3 regions of the Streptomyces doebereineriae genome follow, and region 2 is predicted to be linked to each of the others. Evidence: riboswitches for the same ligand, from Rfam matches in the RefSeq annotation. Region 2 holds a riboswitch; each other region holds the start of a gene.
What was found. Region 2 has a riboswitch for cobalamin ahead of RNB18_RS15595 (ribonucleoside-diphosphate reductase subunit alpha). Riboswitches for the same ligand answer to the same signal wherever they lie in the genome.
Positions count from the first base shown of each region.

Region 1: another riboswitch for cobalamin. It lies ahead of RNB18_RS09795 (cobalamin biosynthesis protein); the one in region 2 lies ahead of RNB18_RS15595 (ribonucleoside-diphosphate reductase subunit alpha).
Region 3: another riboswitch for cobalamin. It lies ahead of RNB18_RS07755 (Nickel transporter NicT); the one in region 2 lies ahead of RNB18_RS15595 (ribonucleoside-diphosphate reductase subunit alpha).

Region 1 covers NZ_JAVREZ010000003.1:46,744-51,913, forward strand. The annotation lists gene RNB18_RS09780 (class II aldolase/adducin family protein) at 1-579, opposite strand, end outside; gene RNB18_RS09785 (lysozyme) at 773-1,522, shown strand; gene RNB18_RS09790 (inorganic phosphate transporter) at 1,676-2,890, shown strand; cobalamin riboswitch at 2,948-3,087, shown strand; gene RNB18_RS09795 (cobalamin biosynthesis protein) at 3,189-4,130, shown strand; gene RNB18_RS09800 (cobyric acid synthase) at 4,127-5,170, shown strand, end outside.
Region 2 covers NZ_JAVREZ010000004.1:580,088-585,257, forward strand. The annotation lists gene RNB18_RS15580 (DUF3311 domain-containing protein) at 1-65, shown strand, start outside; gene mctP (monocarboxylate uptake permease MctP) at 62-1,672, shown strand; gene RNB18_RS15590 (GNAT family N-acetyltransferase) at 1,746-2,243, shown strand; cobalamin riboswitch at 2,296-2,424, shown strand; gene RNB18_RS15595 (ribonucleoside-diphosphate reductase subunit alpha) at 2,549-4,915, shown strand; gene RNB18_RS15600 (ribonucleotide-diphosphate reductase subunit beta) at 4,915-5,170, shown strand, end outside.
Region 3 covers NZ_JAVREZ010000002.1:473,179-478,348, reverse strand. The annotation lists gene RNB18_RS07765 (oxidoreductase) at 1-246, shown strand, start outside; gene RNB18_RS07760 (alpha/beta hydrolase) at 258-1,235, shown strand; gene RNB18_RS07755 (Nickel transporter NicT) at 1,285-2,379, opposite strand; cobalamin riboswitch at 2,409-2,614, opposite strand; gene RNB18_RS07750 (ArsR/SmtB family transcription factor) at 2,696-3,043, shown strand; gene RNB18_RS07745 (FUSC family protein) at 3,102-4,187, opposite strand; gene RNB18_RS07740 (transposase) at 4,379-4,639, opposite strand; gene RNB18_RS07735 (GNAT family N-acetyltransferase) at 4,878-5,170, opposite strand, start outside.

The DNA of each region.
Region 1 (5,170 bases), on a different contig from region 2:
GTGGCACATCCATTCCAGTTGGGCTGTGCGGTCGTAGGCCTGGGCGAGGGTGCTGCCGTAGGTGATCGTGCCGTGGTTCTGGAGGAGGCAGGCGGAGCGGTCGGCGAGGGCGTGGAGCATGTTCTCGGCCAACTCGTCGGTGCCGTAGGTGGCATAGGGGGCGACCCGGACGGCGCCGCCGAGCGCGCCGGTCATGTAGTGGATCGCGGGGAGCTCGGACACCAGCGTGGAGACGGCGGTGGCGTGCACCGCGTGGGTGTGGACGACCGCGCGGGCGTCGGTGCTGCGGTAGACGGCGAGATGCATGGGGAGTTCGCTCGTCGGGACCAGGCTGCCGAGGACCTGTCGGCCGTCGAGGTCGACGCCTGTCACGTCGTCCGGCGTGAGGCGGTCGTAGGGGACGCCCGAGGGCGTGACCAGGACCGTGTCCGCGACGCGCACCGAGACGTTCCCGGAGGTTCCGACGACCAGTCCGTCGGACACCGTCCGGCGGGCGGCGTCGACCAACTCCTCCCAGGCGTCCGCCTCCTCGGCACCGACACCCCGTACGTCCCGTGGATCCCGCCGTTCCTCAGCCATGCCGCGATCCTGCCAGCCGTGGCGCCGGATCGCCTCGGGCCGGGGCACTGTAGGGCGCACACCCGAGCTCCGAAAGGGCGCATTTCCGTATACGCGCCCCTCTCTCATGGCTTGGCCGGAGATCGCCCGCAATTCGATTATCTTCCAGTAATCTCTGGGCTTTGTTGTGCACGACGCCATTCCGGGGGGACACATGGCCCGTGATCGCAAGCCTGCCCGTCACCGAACCCGCGCCCTGGCCGTGTCCGTGGCCACGCTCACCGTGGGAGGCACGGCGCTAGTCGGGACACCCGCCTCGGCGGCGAGCCCGCCCAAGGGGCACGACGTCTCTTCGCACCAGAAGAACGTCGACTGGCAGAAGGCCAGGGCCAAGGGCGCCAAGTTCGTCTACGTCAAGGCGACCGAGTCCACGAACTACCGCAATCCACACTTCGGTCAGCAGTACAACGGCGCGCGCGACGCGGGCATCATCCGCGGGGCGTACCACTTCGCACTGCCGGACAAGTCGTCGGGCAGGACGCAGGCCGCGTACTTCGTACGCAACGGCGGCGCCTGGTCCGCGGACGGCTGGACCCTGCCGCCCGCGCTCGACATCGAGTACAACCCGTACGACAAGAAGCACAAGTGCTACCGCATGACCAAGGCGCAGTTGGTCGGCTGGATCAAGTCCTTCAGCAACGAGGTGAAGCGGCTCACCGGCCGCCGCCCGGTGCTCTACACGACCGCCCACTGGTGGAACACGTGTACGGGTGGCAGCGGCGCCTTCGCCTTCGACCACGCGCTGTGGGTGGCCCGCTACAACTCGGCGGACGTGGGAACGCTGCCCGCCGGGTGGTCGTACTGGACGATCTGGCAGTACGAGAACAGCGGCAGTCTGCCGGGTGACCAGAATCTCTTCAACGGGTCGGCGAATCAGCTGAGGAGGTTCGCCACGGGGGCATAGCCGTGGGGCGTACGGGTCGCGCGGGGGCCACGAGGTCCGGCACCGCCGTAGCGGAAGAATCCGGTCACCGCACGGCCCGCCTCAGTTCACCTTCCGTTCATCCAGGTTACCTACGTTCAATGCGCCAATGACCTCGAACGATTGCCTGGGTAAATGGAAAACTTCTCGCTGATCCTCGCGATTGTGGTGGTAACCGCACTCGCGTTCGATTTCACGAACGGTTTTCACGACACCGCCAACGCGATGGCCACCACCATCTCGACCGGTGCACTCAAGCCCAAGGTCGCGGTGGCCATGTCCGCCGTGCTCAACCTTGTGGGCGCTTTCCTCTCGGTGGAGGTCGCCAACACGATCTCCAAGGGTCTCGTCGACGAGACCGGCATCCGTCCCGAGGTCATCTTCGCCGCCCTGGTCGGCGCGATCCTCTGGAACCTGCTGACCTGGCTGGTGGGCCTGCCCTCCAGTTCCTCGCACGCCCTCATGGGCGGTCTGATCGGCGCCACCATCGCCTCGGCGGGCATGGGCGCGGTCCACGGCGACGCGCTCGTCACCAAGGTCCTGATCCCGGCGATCGCGGCACCGATCGTCGCGGGCGTCGCCGCCATGCTGGCCACCCGCCTCTCCTACACCCTGGGCAAGAAGGCCGACGGCAAGGCCGCCGCGAAGGGCTATCGCACCGGCCAGATCGCCTCGGCCGGCCTGGTCTCGCTGGCCCACGGCACCAACGACGCGCAGAAGACGATGGGCATCATCACCCTCGCCCTGGTCGCCGGCGGTGTCGTCGCGCCCGACTCCGACCCGCCCACCTGGGTCATCCTCTCGGCGGGTCTCGCCATCGCGCTCGGCACCTACCTCGGCGGCTGGCGCATCATCCGCACCATGGGCAAGGGCCTGACCGACCTCCAGCCGCAGCAGGGCTTCGCCGCCCAGACCAGCGCGGCCACGGTCATCCTGGCCTCGTCCCACCTCGGCTTCTCCCTCTCCACCACGCACTCCGTCTCCGGTTCGGTGATGGGTGCCGGCCTCGGCCGCAAGGGCGGCGTCGTCCGCTGGTCCACGGCCACCCGCATGTTCGTCGCCTGGGGCCTGACGCTCCCGGCGGCGGCCCTGGTGGGCGCCCTGGCCGAGTCGGTCACGGACCTCGGCGACTGGGGTACGGCGGTCGTGGCGGTCTTCCTCGTCGTCTCCAGCGCGGCGATCTGGAAGATCTCGCGCCGCGAGGTCGTGGACGCGTCCAACGTCAACCACACCGACGAGCCGGCCGGCGTGGTGACCACGGCGATCGCCGCCGTGACCCCGCCTCCCGCGGGCACGGTGACCGAGACCCTCACCGCCACGATCCCGGCCCCGCCCGGCCGTCTTCCATGAACCGGCGATGTGGGGTTCTGCACACTCCCCCGCCGCAGGTCAGAAGCAAGTTGACGGTTCTCGAAGGGCCGTGGTGGACTGCCGGAGCCATATACGGCGGCAGAAGAGGAAGCCGGTGCGAATCCGGCGCGGTCCCGCCACTGTCACCGGGGTAGGTAGCCCCGGGAGCCAGGAACTCTCGCCGCCGGACTCGTCGAACCAGGGCGTGGACACCCTGAGTGAGGACATGACGCGATGCTCGCCTGCCGATCCACCTGCAGTTCCAGGCACTTGAACGACCCCGCGATCGGCTGAGCCGGTGCGTGCCGATCGCGTCTTCGCGTACGGCGCCGCCGCCGGTCTGATCGGTGACCTTCTGCTCGGTGACCCCCGTCGTGGGCATCCGGTCGCCGCGTTCGGACGGACCGCGGGCGCCGTGGAGCGGATGTTGTGGCGGGACCACCGGGGCTGGGGTGCGCTGCACACCGCCGTGTGTGTGGGTGGTGCGGTGGGGCTCGGTGCCGTGGCGGAGAACGTCGTACGTCCGTCCCGTACCGCTTCCGTCGCCCTCACCGCCGCCGCCACCTGGGCCGTCGTGGGCGGGACTTCACTCGTGCGGGAGGCCCGGGTCATCGGGCGGGCGCTGGAGGCCGGAGACGTCGAGGCGGCCCGGGACCGGCTGCCGCATCTGTGTGGGCGCGATCCTCAGGCTCTCGACGCCGACGGGATCGCGCGGGCCGTCGTGGAGTCCGTCGCCGAGAACACCTCCGACGCCGTCGTGGGGGCGCTCGTGTGGGGGGCCGTCGCCGGGGTGCCGGGGCTGCTCGGGTTCCGGGCCGTGAACACGCTCGACGCCATGGTGGGGCACAGGTCGGTCATCTACCGCCGCTTCGGGTGGGCTTCGGCCCGGCTCGACGACCTCGCCGGGTGGCCGGGGGCGCGGCTGACCGCGGTACTCGCCGCCCTGGCCGGTGACAGTCCGCGCGGTGCCGTGCGGGCCTGGCGGGAGGACGCACCGAAGCATCCGAGCCCCAACGCCGGGCCCGTCGAGGCCTCGTTCGCGGGGGCGCTGGGTGTCCGGCTGGGAGGGACCCTCTCGTACGCGGGGCGGGTCGAGCATCGGCCGGTGCTGAATCAACGAGGGCGCGCCGTCGCCACGTACGACATCGAGCGCGCCGTACGGCTGTCACGGCGCGTAGGGCTGCTCGCGCTCGGCGTCGGGGTCGCCGCGCGGGCCTTCGTGAAGGGGCGTACGGCATGAGTGGCGGGGGTCTTCTCGTCGCCGGAACCACCTCGGACGCCGGCAAGAGTGTCGTCACCGCCGGGATCTGCCGTTGGCTGGTGCGGCAGGGGGTGAAGGTCGCGCCGTTCAAGGCGCAGAACATGTCCCTCAACTCCTTCGTCACCCGCGAGGGCGCCGAGATCGGGCGGGCCCAGGCCATGCAGGCGCAGGCCTGCCGGGTCGAGCCCACCGCGCTGATGAATCCCGTGCTGCTCAAGCCCGGTGGTGAGCAGAGCAGTCAGGTCGTGCTGCTCGGGAAGCCGGTCGGGGAGTTGAGCGCCCGCGGTTATCACGGCGGGCGGCAGCAGAAGCTTCTCGGGACCGTGCTCGACTGTCTCGGCGAGTTGCGGGGCACGTATGACGCGGTGATCTGTGAGGGGGCCGGCAGTCCGGCCGAGATCAACCTGCGGCGTACCGACATCGTCAACATGGGGATCGCCCGGAACGCCGGGCTGCCCGTGCTGGTCGTGGGCGACATCGACCGCGGGGGTGTCTTCGCCTCCTTCTTCGGGACCGTCGCGCTGCTGTCCCCCGAGGACCAGTCGCTCGTCGCAGGGTTCCTCGTCAACAAGTTCCGGGGGGATGTCTCGCTGCTGGAGCCGGGGCTGGACATGCTCCACGGCCTCACCGGGCGCCGCACGTACGGCGTTCTGCCCTTCCGGCACGGGCTCGGGATCGACGAGGAGGACGGGCTGCGGGTGTCCCTGCGGGGGACGGTCCGGGAGTCCTCGGTGAGCCCTCCGGTGGGCGAGGACGTGCTGCGGGTCGCCGTCTGTGCGATTCCGCTGATGTCCAACTTCACCGACGTGGACGCCCTGGCCGCCGAACCCGGTGTGGTGGTGCGGTTCGTGGACCGGGCGGAGGAACTGGCGGACGCCGACCTCGTCGTGATTCCGGGAACCCGTGGGACCGTACGTGCGCTTGAGTGGCTGCGGGAGCGCGGGCTGGCCGACGCCCTCGTCACCAGGGCCGCGCAGGGACGCCCGGTGCTCGGCATCTGCGGTGGCTTCCAGATCCTC
Region 2 (5,170 bases):
TGACGATGACCGCGTACAAGCTGTGGCAGCGTGACCAGCGTGCCCGCCACGGAGGTTCCAAGTGAACGACGGCGTCAACGGCGTGGCACTCGCCGTCTTCATCATCTTCTTCCTGGCCGTCACGGTCATGGGCTTCCTGGCCTCGCGCTGGCGCAAGGCCGAGAACGAGCAAAGCCTCGACGAATGGGGTCTGGGCGGGCGGTCGTTCGGCACCTGGGTCACCTGGTTCCTGCTCGGCGGCGACCTCTACACGGCGTACACCTTCGTCGCGGTGCCCGCGGCGATCTACGCGGCGGGCGCGGCCGGCTTCTTCGCGGTGCCGTACACCATCCTGGTGTACCCGCTGATCTTCACGTTCCTGCCCCGGCTGTGGTCGGTCTCCCACAAGCACGGATACGTGACGACCTCGGACTTCGTGCGCGGCCGCTTCGGCTCCAAGGGCCTGTCGCTGGCGGTGGCGGTCACCGGCATCCTCGCGACCATGCCGTACATCGCGCTCCAACTGGTCGGTATCCAGGCGGTGCTGGACGTGATGGGCGTCGGCGGCGGCGAGAACACCAACTGGTTCGTCAAGGACCTCCCGCTACTGATCGCCTTCGGTGTCCTCGCGGCCTACACGTACTCCTCCGGCCTCCGGGCCCCTGCCCTGATCGCGTTCGTGAAGGACACGCTGATCTACATCGTCATCGCGGTGGCGATCATCTACATCCCGATCAAGCTGGGCGGGTTCGACGACGTCTTCGGCGCGGCGAGCGAGAAGTACACGGCGGCCAAGGCCGGCGGCCTCGTCCCGCTGGAGGCGGGCCAGTGGACGTACGCCACCCTCGCGCTGGGCTCGGCACTCGCGCTCTTCATGTACCCGCACTCGATCACAGCGACGCTCTCCTCCCGCAGCCGTGAGGTGATCCGCCGCAACACCACGATCCTGCCGCTGTACTCGCTGATGCTGGGCCTGCTCGCGCTGCTCGGCTTCATGGCGATCGCGGCCGGAGTCAAGGTCACCAACCCGCAGTTGGCGATCCCGCAGCTGTTCGAGGACATGTTCCCGGACTGGTTCGCGGGCGTGGCCTTCGCGGCGATCGGCATCGGCGCGCTGGTCCCGGCGGCCATCATGTCGATTGCGGCCGCGAACCTGTTCACCCGCAACATCTACAAGGACTTCATCAAGCCGGACGCCACGCCCGCGCAGGAGACCAAGGTCTCCAAGCTGGTCTCCCTGCTGGTGAAGGTCGGCGCGCTGGTCTTCGTCCTCACGATGGACAAGACGGTCGCCATCAACTTCCAGCTCCTGGGAGGCATCTGGATCCTCCAGACCTTCCCGGCCCTGGTCGGCGGCCTCTTCACCCGCTGGTGCCACCGCTGGGCCCTGCTCGCCGGCTGGGCGGTCGGCATGATCTACGGCACGGTCGCCGCGTACGGCGTCGCCTCCCCGACGCAGAAGCACTTCGGCGGCTCCGCGAAGGAGATCCCCGGCATCGGCGAGATCGGCTACATCGGCCTGACGGCGTTCGTGCTCAACGTCGTCGTGACGGTGGTCCTGACCTTCGCCCTGAAGGCGGCCAAGGTCCCCGACGGCGTGGACGAGACCAGCCCGGAGGACTACACGGCGGACGCGGGCGACCCGGGGGTCCAGGTGGAGCTTCCGCCGGCGACCGCGGGTAAGACCCACTAGTCACGGAGTGCACGGGCCGTCGGAGTTCTCGCCCGGCGGCCCGTCGCCGTATCCGTCGGGCACACTCACCCGCATGGACATCCTGATCCGCCCCGCGGTACCCGCCGACTACGAACCCCTCGGCCAGATCACTGCCCAGGCCTACCTCCAGGACGGCCTCCTCCTGTTCGGTGAGAGCGACTGGTACCTCGAAGAACTCAAGGACGTGGCCAAGAGGGCGTCCGCCGCGGACGTCCTGGTGGCCACGGAGAACGACGACCTCCTCGGCGGAGTCACCTTCGTCCCGTCCGGCGGCCCCATGGCCGACCTCGCCCGCCCCGGAGAGGCAGAGATCCGCATGCTCGCGGTGGCGCACGCGGCCCGGGGCAGAGGCATCGGACAGGCCCTCGTTCAGGCCTGCGTCGACCGCGCGAGCGGCACGGCCACCGGCGTCGTCCTGTGCACCCAGCCCACGATGCACACCGCCCACCGCATCTACGAACGCCTCGGCTTCTCCCGCGCCCCCGAGCGCGACTGGAACCCGATACCCGGCGACGACTTCACGCTTCTCACCTATGAGTTGACGCTGTGAAGTCACCGCGACACAACATATGGGCCTGCTTTCCTCACCCGGCACAAGATGTATGCTCATGCTCGCTGTCGCCGCAGGGGAATCCGGTATGAATCCGGAACTGTCCCGCAACGGTGTACTCATGCGTGCATAGGCACACATGAGAGTCAGTCCGAGGACCTGCCGACAGCACGCCCGAGCCAAACGGCCCGGGTGTCCTGACGTCCGGGCCTCGTGGAATGGGCCGGTGGACGCGACGCCGTGTGCGCTCGTGTGCTGCCCCCTGCCCTCCGCAAGGCCCCGTGCCCAGCGAGGGAGTGCCCCACGTGACCATCGCGCCAGCCGAACCGGCTTCAGCGACCACCTTTGTGGACGATGACGGTCCCGGAACCGCGTTGCTGCGGACCCTGACCGCGCTGACCGCCGACCTCCCCGACGCCGACCCCGGCAGGGTCGCCGCGGCCGCGCTGCGCGGCCGGTCCTCGCGTGGGGCCTCCCCCGAAATGGTCGCGGAGTTGCGCGAGCTGGCCACCGAGGCGGCGGCCGGCCTCATCTCCGAGGACCCCGCCTACAGCAGGCTGGCGGCCCGGCTGCTGACCATCAGTATCGCCGCGGAGGCCGCCTCGCAGGGCGTCACCTCGTTCACCGGATCGGTCGCCGTGGGACACCGCGAGGGCCTCATCGCCGACCGCACCGCCGAGTTCGTGCGGGTCCACGCCGAGCGGCTCGACGCTCTGGTCGACACCGACGCCGACGACCGCTTCGGCTACTTCGGCCTCCGGACCCTCCACAGCCGGTACCTCCTCAGGCACCCTCTCACCCGCAAGGTGATCGAGACGCCCCAGCACTTCCTGCTCCGGGTGGCGTCCGGCCTCGCCGAGGACGACACGGTCAGGGCCCTGGACGAGGTCGCCGCGCTCTACGCGCTGATGAGCCGCCTCGACTACCTCCCCTCCTCCCCCACCCTCTTCAACTCCGGCACCCGGCACCCCCAGATGTCGTCCTGCTACCTCCTCGACTCCCCGAAGGACGAGCTCGACTCCATCTACGACCGCTACCACCAGGTCGCCAACCTCTCGAAGCACGCCGGCGGCATCGGTCTGTCGTACTCCCGTATCCGCAGCCGCGGTTCGCTGATCCGCGGCACCAACGGACACTCCAACGGCATCGTCCCGTTTCTGAAGACGCTGGACGCCTCGGTCGCCGCCGTGAACCAGGGAGGCCGGCGCAAGGGCGCGGCCGCGGTCTATCTGGAGACCTGGCACTCCGACATCGAGGAGTTCCTCGAGCTCAGGGACAACACCGGTGAGGACGCCCGTCGTACACACAACCTGAACCTCGCGCACTGGGTCCCGGACGAGTTCATGCGCCGGGTGAACGCGGACGCCGAGTGGTCCCTCTTCTCCCCCGCCGACGTGCCCGAGCTGGTCGACCTGTGGGGCGAGGAGTTCGACGCCGCGTACCGGAAGGCCGAGGCCGCGGGGCTCGCGAAGAAGACGATCCCCGCCCGTGACCTCTACGGCCGCATGATGCGCACCCTCGCGCAGACCGGCAACGGCTGGATGACCTTCAAGGACGCCGCCAACCGCACGGCCAACCAGACGGCCACGCCGGGCCATGTCGTCCACTCCTCCAACCTCTGCACGGAGATCCTGGAGGTCACGGACGACGGGGAGACGGCCGTGTGCAACCTGGGGTCCGTGAACCTGGGCGCGTTCGTCACCGGCGACGGCATCGACTGGGAGCGGCTGGACGCCACCGTCCGTACCGCCGTGACCTTCCTCGACCGGGTCGTCGACATCAACTTCTACCCGACCGAGCAGGCCGGGCGGTCCAACGCCAAGTGGCGCCCCGTGGGCCTCGGCGCGATGGGCCTCCAGGACGTCTTCTTCAAGCTGCGGCTGCCCTTCGACTCCCCCGAGGCGAAGGAACTCTCCACCCGGATCGCCGAGCGCGTCATGCTCGCCGCCTACGAGGCCTCCGCCGACCTCGCCGAGCGGGGCGGCCCGCTGCCGGCCTGGGAGAAGACCCGTACCGCCCAGGGCGTCCTGCACCCCGACCACTACGGCGTCGAACTCACCTGGCCCGAGCGGTGGGCGGCCCTGCGCGACCGTATCGCCGTCACCGGACTGCGCAACTCCCTGCTCCTCGCCATCGCTCCCACCGCCACCATCGCGTCGATCGCCGGTGTGTACGAGTGCATCGAGCCGCAGGTCTCCAACCTGTTCAAGCGCGAGACGCTGTCCGGGGAGTTCCTCCAGGTCAACTCGTACCTGGTGGCCGAGTTGAAGAAGCTCGGCGTCTGGGACGCCCGCACCCGTGAGGCGCTGCGCGACGCGAACGGCTCGGTGCAGGGCTTCGCGTGGATCCCCGAGGACGTACGGGCGCTGTACCGCACGGCGTGGGAGATCCCGCAGCGCGGTCTGATCGACATGGCCGCGGCGCGGACCCCGTTCCTCGACCAGTCCCAGTCCCTGAACCTGTTCCTGGAGACGCCGACCATCGGCAAGCTCTCCTCGATGTACGCGTACGCCTGGAAGTCCGGGCTGAAGACGACGTACTACCTGCGCTCGCGCCCGGCGACCCGTATCGCCCGTGCCGCGCAGGCGACGGTCCCCGTCCAGCAGCCGGCCCCCGAAGACGCGGTCGCCTGCTCCCTTGAGAACCCCGAGTCCTGCGAGGCCTGCCAGTAATGTCCAGCACCCAGAACCTGCTCGACCCCGGCTTCGAGCTGACTCTGCGCCCCATGCGCTATCCCGACTTCTACGAGCGCTACCGGGACGCCATCAAGAACACCTGGACCGTCGAGGAGGTCGACCTCCACTCGGACGTCTCCGACCTGGCGAAGCTCAGCCCCGCCGAACAGCACCTCATCGGCCGCCTGGTGGCCTTCTTCGCGACCGGCGACTCGATCGTCGCGAACAACCTGGTGCTGACGCTGTACAAGC
Region 3 (5,170 bases), on a different contig from region 2:
GACACCCCCATGCCGCTCTACGCGTCGGGACGGCGCACCTTCGACGAGGTGCTGGCCAAGAACCTCAGCGGCGGCGACGATCCCGCCACCGTGGCCAAGGTCATCGTCGCGGCGGCCACCGACCGCAACCCGAAACTGCGGCGCACCGCCGGCACGACGGCCGCCGGCATCAGCGTGTTCCACCGCGTCCTACCGGCCCGGATCTTCGACCGCATCGTCCGCAGGTTCAACCGGATGCCGAACTGACAGTTCGGCGCATGGACGCCAGTCTCACGCAGCTGCTGCGCCGGCCTTCCCACAGAACTGAGGACCCAATGACCACCTTCCACCCCGATCTCAGACGAGGTCGCTTCATCCCCAATGTGTCCTACGGCCGTCTGTCGTCGCGCCTCGTGCGGAGTGTGAAGTGGCGCGCGACCGACCCGGGACCGGACGTCTCGGTCCAGGAGATCCTCGTGCCCGGGCCCAAGGGCGCACCGTCCGTCTCGCTTCGCGTCTTCCAGCCGACCGGCCTGAAGGCAGCGGCTCCGGCGCTGCTCTGGATCCACGGAGGCGGACTGATCTTCGGCGCTCCCGAGCAGGACGACCGAACGAACATCGCCTTCGCCCGCGAACTCGGCATCACCGTCGCCGCGGTCCGTTATCGACTGGGGCCGGACCATCCCGCGCCCGCCGCGGTCGAGGACGCCTACGCCGCGCTGCGCGGACTGGCCGATCGAGCGGACGACCTGCACATCGACGTCGATCGCATCGCGATCGGCGGTGCCAGCGCAGGCGGCGGACTCGCCGCGGCCCTCGCACTGCTCGCCCATGACCGGGCCGAGATCCGGCCGGCGTTCCAACTGCTCCTCTACCCCATGCTGGACGACCGCACGACGACGAGAACCGACCTGGACAGCCTCAAGGTGCGCGTCTGGACGCCCAAGAGCAACCGGTACGGCTGGTCGTCCTACCTCGGCGACGCCGTCGCGGGCCCCGACGTCTCCCCGTACTCGGCCGCCGCACGCCGCGAGGATCTCACCGGTCTTCCTCCGGCCTGGATCGGCGTCGGCACCCTCGACCTCTTCCACGACGAGGACGTCGAGTACGCGCGCCGGCTCAGTGACAGCGGCGTTCCCTGCGACCTCGACGTCATCCCCGGCGCTTTCCACGGCTTCGACCTCGTGTTTCCCAAGGCCGAGATCTCGCGGGAGTTCTGGCGCAGGCAGGCAGCAGCGCTGAAGGGCGCACTGTGAGACCGACCGAAAGGTGATCCGCCACCCACCCGATGCCCCATCCGGTCCCTCAAGAACTGCTGACGCCCCACCGCTGCTCCACCTTCGCGAGCCGCCAGTAGGCGATCGCCGCCGCCCACACCACCACGAACAGGCCGACGATGACGTAGCCGACGTTGTCGAGGTCGATGTCGGCGATCCAAGTGGTGAGGGCGTCGGTGAGGTCGAACTTGTCATGCAGGACGCCGACGAGCTCGATCGTGCCGATGAAGAAGGCGACCGCGATGGACAGCCCGGTGATGGCGAGGTTGTAGAAGACCTTGCGGACGGGGTTGGAGAAGGCCCACTGGTAGGCGAAGTTCATGAACGTGCCGTCGAGGGTGTCGAACAGGCTCATGCCGGCGGCGAAGAGCAGCGGCAGACAGAGGATGGCGTACCAGGGAAGCCCCGCGGCCGCACCCGACCCGGCCATCACCATCAGGGTCACTTCCGTGGCCGTGTCGAAGCCGAGCCCGAACAGGAAGCCCAGCGGAAACATCTGCCCCGGCCGGGTGATGGACTTGGTGAGCCGCCCGAGGATCCGGTTCATGAACCCGCGCGAGTCGAGATGCTGCTCCAGCTCCTTCTCGTCGTACGTCCCCTCCCGCATCGCCCGGAAGACCTTCAGGATGCCCATCAGGGCGACCAGGTTGAGAGCGGCGATGAGATAGAGGAACGACCCGGAGACCGTCGTACCGAGAAATCCGAGGACCTGGTGGGTGCTTGACCCCTCGTTCATGACCTTGCCGGCCAGCTGGGTGCCGCCGGCGATCAGTGCGGCGAGCAGGACCACGACACTGGAGTGCCCGAGCGCGAACCAGAACCCTCCGGACACCGGCCGCTTGCCGTCCGCCATCAGCTTGCGCGTGGTGTTGTCGATCGCGGCGATGTGGTCGGCGTCGAAGGCGTGCCGCATACCGAGGGTGTACGCGGTGATGCCGAGTCCGATGCCGAAGGCCTTGTCGCCCACCTCGTAGTGCTCCGGGACGACCAGCAGGAAGAGGATGCCGAAGGCGACGACGTGCAGGGCGGCTATCGCGGCCATCAGACCCGCCGTCTTGACGGTGTCCTCGCGGCGCCAGCGGAAGGAGGCGGCGGCGGTCTCGGGCAGCGCAGGATCAGTCATACGGTGGTCACTCCAGCACCTCGTGGATGAACGCGTGAGCTGCCGTGGCCGGTCTCCTGGCTTACGGGTCGTGCGTTTCCCTGCCCGCCTTCCCGGCCTGATGGTGACGGCCAGTGGCTGTCCCGCGAGGGACGTGGGAGGGAAACTCCCCGATCACAGTGGCGAGGGCCGCACCGGACTTGACCCTTGAGGGGTCGTCACCGGCTTCCCGAGCACCACGGCCCGCCCACCGTAGGCGGGGGCGGGCGCTCCTGCATAGCTGCACACCTGCGCAGGTATGGAAGATCACACAGGGCCTCCTGCGAGGATGAGCCCCATGCACCTCGTCCCGGCCGACCGAGCCGACCGCCGCACGATCGACGGACACCGGGTGTGCGACGCCATCGCCGCGATCGGCGACCCGGGACACGTCCGCACCTGGTCCGACCGCTTCGCCCTCCTGGCCGACCCGAACCGCCTCTCCCTGCTCCTGGCCCTGCACCGGACCGGCCCGCTGGCGGTCTCCGACCTCGCGATCGCAACGGGGATGAACGACCCCGCCGTCTCCCAGGCGCTACGGCTGCTGCGGGCGGCCGGGGTGGTGGCGGGGGAGAAGGAGGGGCGGGTGGTGCGGTACCGGGTGGTGGACGAGGAGGTGCGGGGGCTGCTGACGCAGGTGTCCTGAGCCGGTGGAGGTACGTGCCGCAGGTCAACCCACTGCCCGACGCGCCGGAAGCTTGCGTTCAGGCTGGTTGCTGCGGCGCTTTGGCCGTGTGCTTGGCGAGCAGGCCTGCAAGCAGTATGACCAGCAGAGCGATCCCCACGCCGCACACCGTCCACAGCACCCGGTAGCCCTCGGCGGCATAGTCCGAGGGCTGCGGAAGGTCCACCAAGATGAGCGTTCCCATGGCGATGGCCGCGGAGTAGAGCGCGTAGTTCCAGAATTGAATCGCCACCCCGTGCATGAACAGGACGAACGCGACCACTTCGAGTCCGCGCTCGACCGCGAAAAGCCTGAGTCCGTGTTCACTGGTGGGCACCAACAGCAGCAGCGCAGCCGCGGCCGCGCCGATCAGCGCGCCGACGAGACGCTGCGCGGATACGAGCGTGGCCTGCTCCAGGCTCGGCTTCATCGCGATCATGGCAGCGATCGGCAGCCAGGTGCCGTGCGACAGGTTGAGTCCGAACGCAAGCGCGACGCTGCCGGCCATGACCAGAGCGCGGATCACCGCGAACATGATCAGCGGCCGGGTCAGCTTCCGCCGCGAGGTGTCGCCAGGGAACTCCGCGACCGGCTGGGGTCGGTCCTGGCGCCCGCGGATCAGCCACCCGACGAACGTCATCACGATCCACAGCGCCGCCCCTCCGGTCCAGGCGAGCACCTGAGCCCAGGTGTAACTGGTGATGCGGGCGGAATGATGAAGGCTGAACGCGAGCCCGAGGGCGACGATGAACCAAAGGTTCAGAAGCACGGCGGCAATGAACCTGTGCACCCCGAATGCGACCGACAGTCCGGCCACCAGCGTGACCGCGAAAGTCGCAAGCACCAGCCAGCCCCAGGCCTCTCCCCCGATGCCGAACCCCAGCGCGGTCAATCCTGCGCCGATCAGCGCAAAGACGGCGATGTGCGACGCGCGGTGCCCGTAGCCGCCTCCCGGGTCAGCCAGCCACGCGAACAGCAGGCCGAACAAAGCGCTGACAAAGTACTGCTCATGCCCGATCGCCCTGAAGACGACCAGCGGCACCAGCGCCATATCCAGGAACAGCACCCCTCGCGGCCAGTTGAGCCCCACGGGGTTGAGCTCGAACACCTTCGACAGCCAGCTCATGACCTTCCCCCTGTGAACGGGCTGTCCTACTCGTCCGCTCGCACCCGCCATGGGCCGTCCTCGCTCACCCTTGTCACCAGGTATGCCGCTCCAGCCCCGCATTCTCCGATTCCACCCAGATCGCCGCGAAGCGACCCGCAGACCCTGAGCAAAGACGGCGAGTCCGCCAGCCGTACGGCGGAGCTGAGCCCTCACTCCCACGCGCGCATCCTCCGGGCCAGGGTCATGAGCCAAGCCTCGTGGCCCTCGCGCTCACGGAGCGTCCCGCGCAGCCGGTCGTGGAACTCGGCGATCAGCCCGTGCTCGCGCCAGCGGCGGAAGAAGGCGCAGACCCGGGCCCATGCGGGGAAGTCCGTGGGCATCGCCCGCCATGAGATCCCGCCCGCGACCAGGTAGCGGATCGCGTCCAACAGCTGCCGGTGGCAGTAGCCCTCGGGCCGTCCACGCCGCATCCGTCATGTCCGACGGACACCGGCGCACCCGGCCCGGATGGTCGGCCGCGTTGTCGTACACGTGCGCGAGGCAATCGCACGACACGGCGGGCGAGTTGAAGTCCACGTGCTCGGGCACTTACAACGAAGACAACAGGGCCTCCGGGAACCACTCGGAATGGGATCACACCGCCGCAGTCACCCGATCGAGACTCCCGTTCGATCGACAGCCTTCGAGATCGGTACGTGCAACAACCACTTACGTGTCGGGATGCTCCGGCAGAGCGAGCCAGTCCGACCAGGAGATCTCGCGGCCGAGGAAGCGCGGCTGCTCGAACGGCCAGTCGGCGGCGATCCACTGCGGCACCAGCGCGTCGAGGGCCTGCTCGACCTTGCTGCCCACCAGCTCGTCCACCACCCACCAGGAGATCTCCCCGTCCGCGCCGGCCCTCTCCGGTGGGTCGATGTAGACACAGCCGAGCAGAGCTGTCTCCGCCGCGTCGAACAGCGCGTAGTTGAAGGACTGGTGTGCGGCGATCTCCTTCTCGTGCC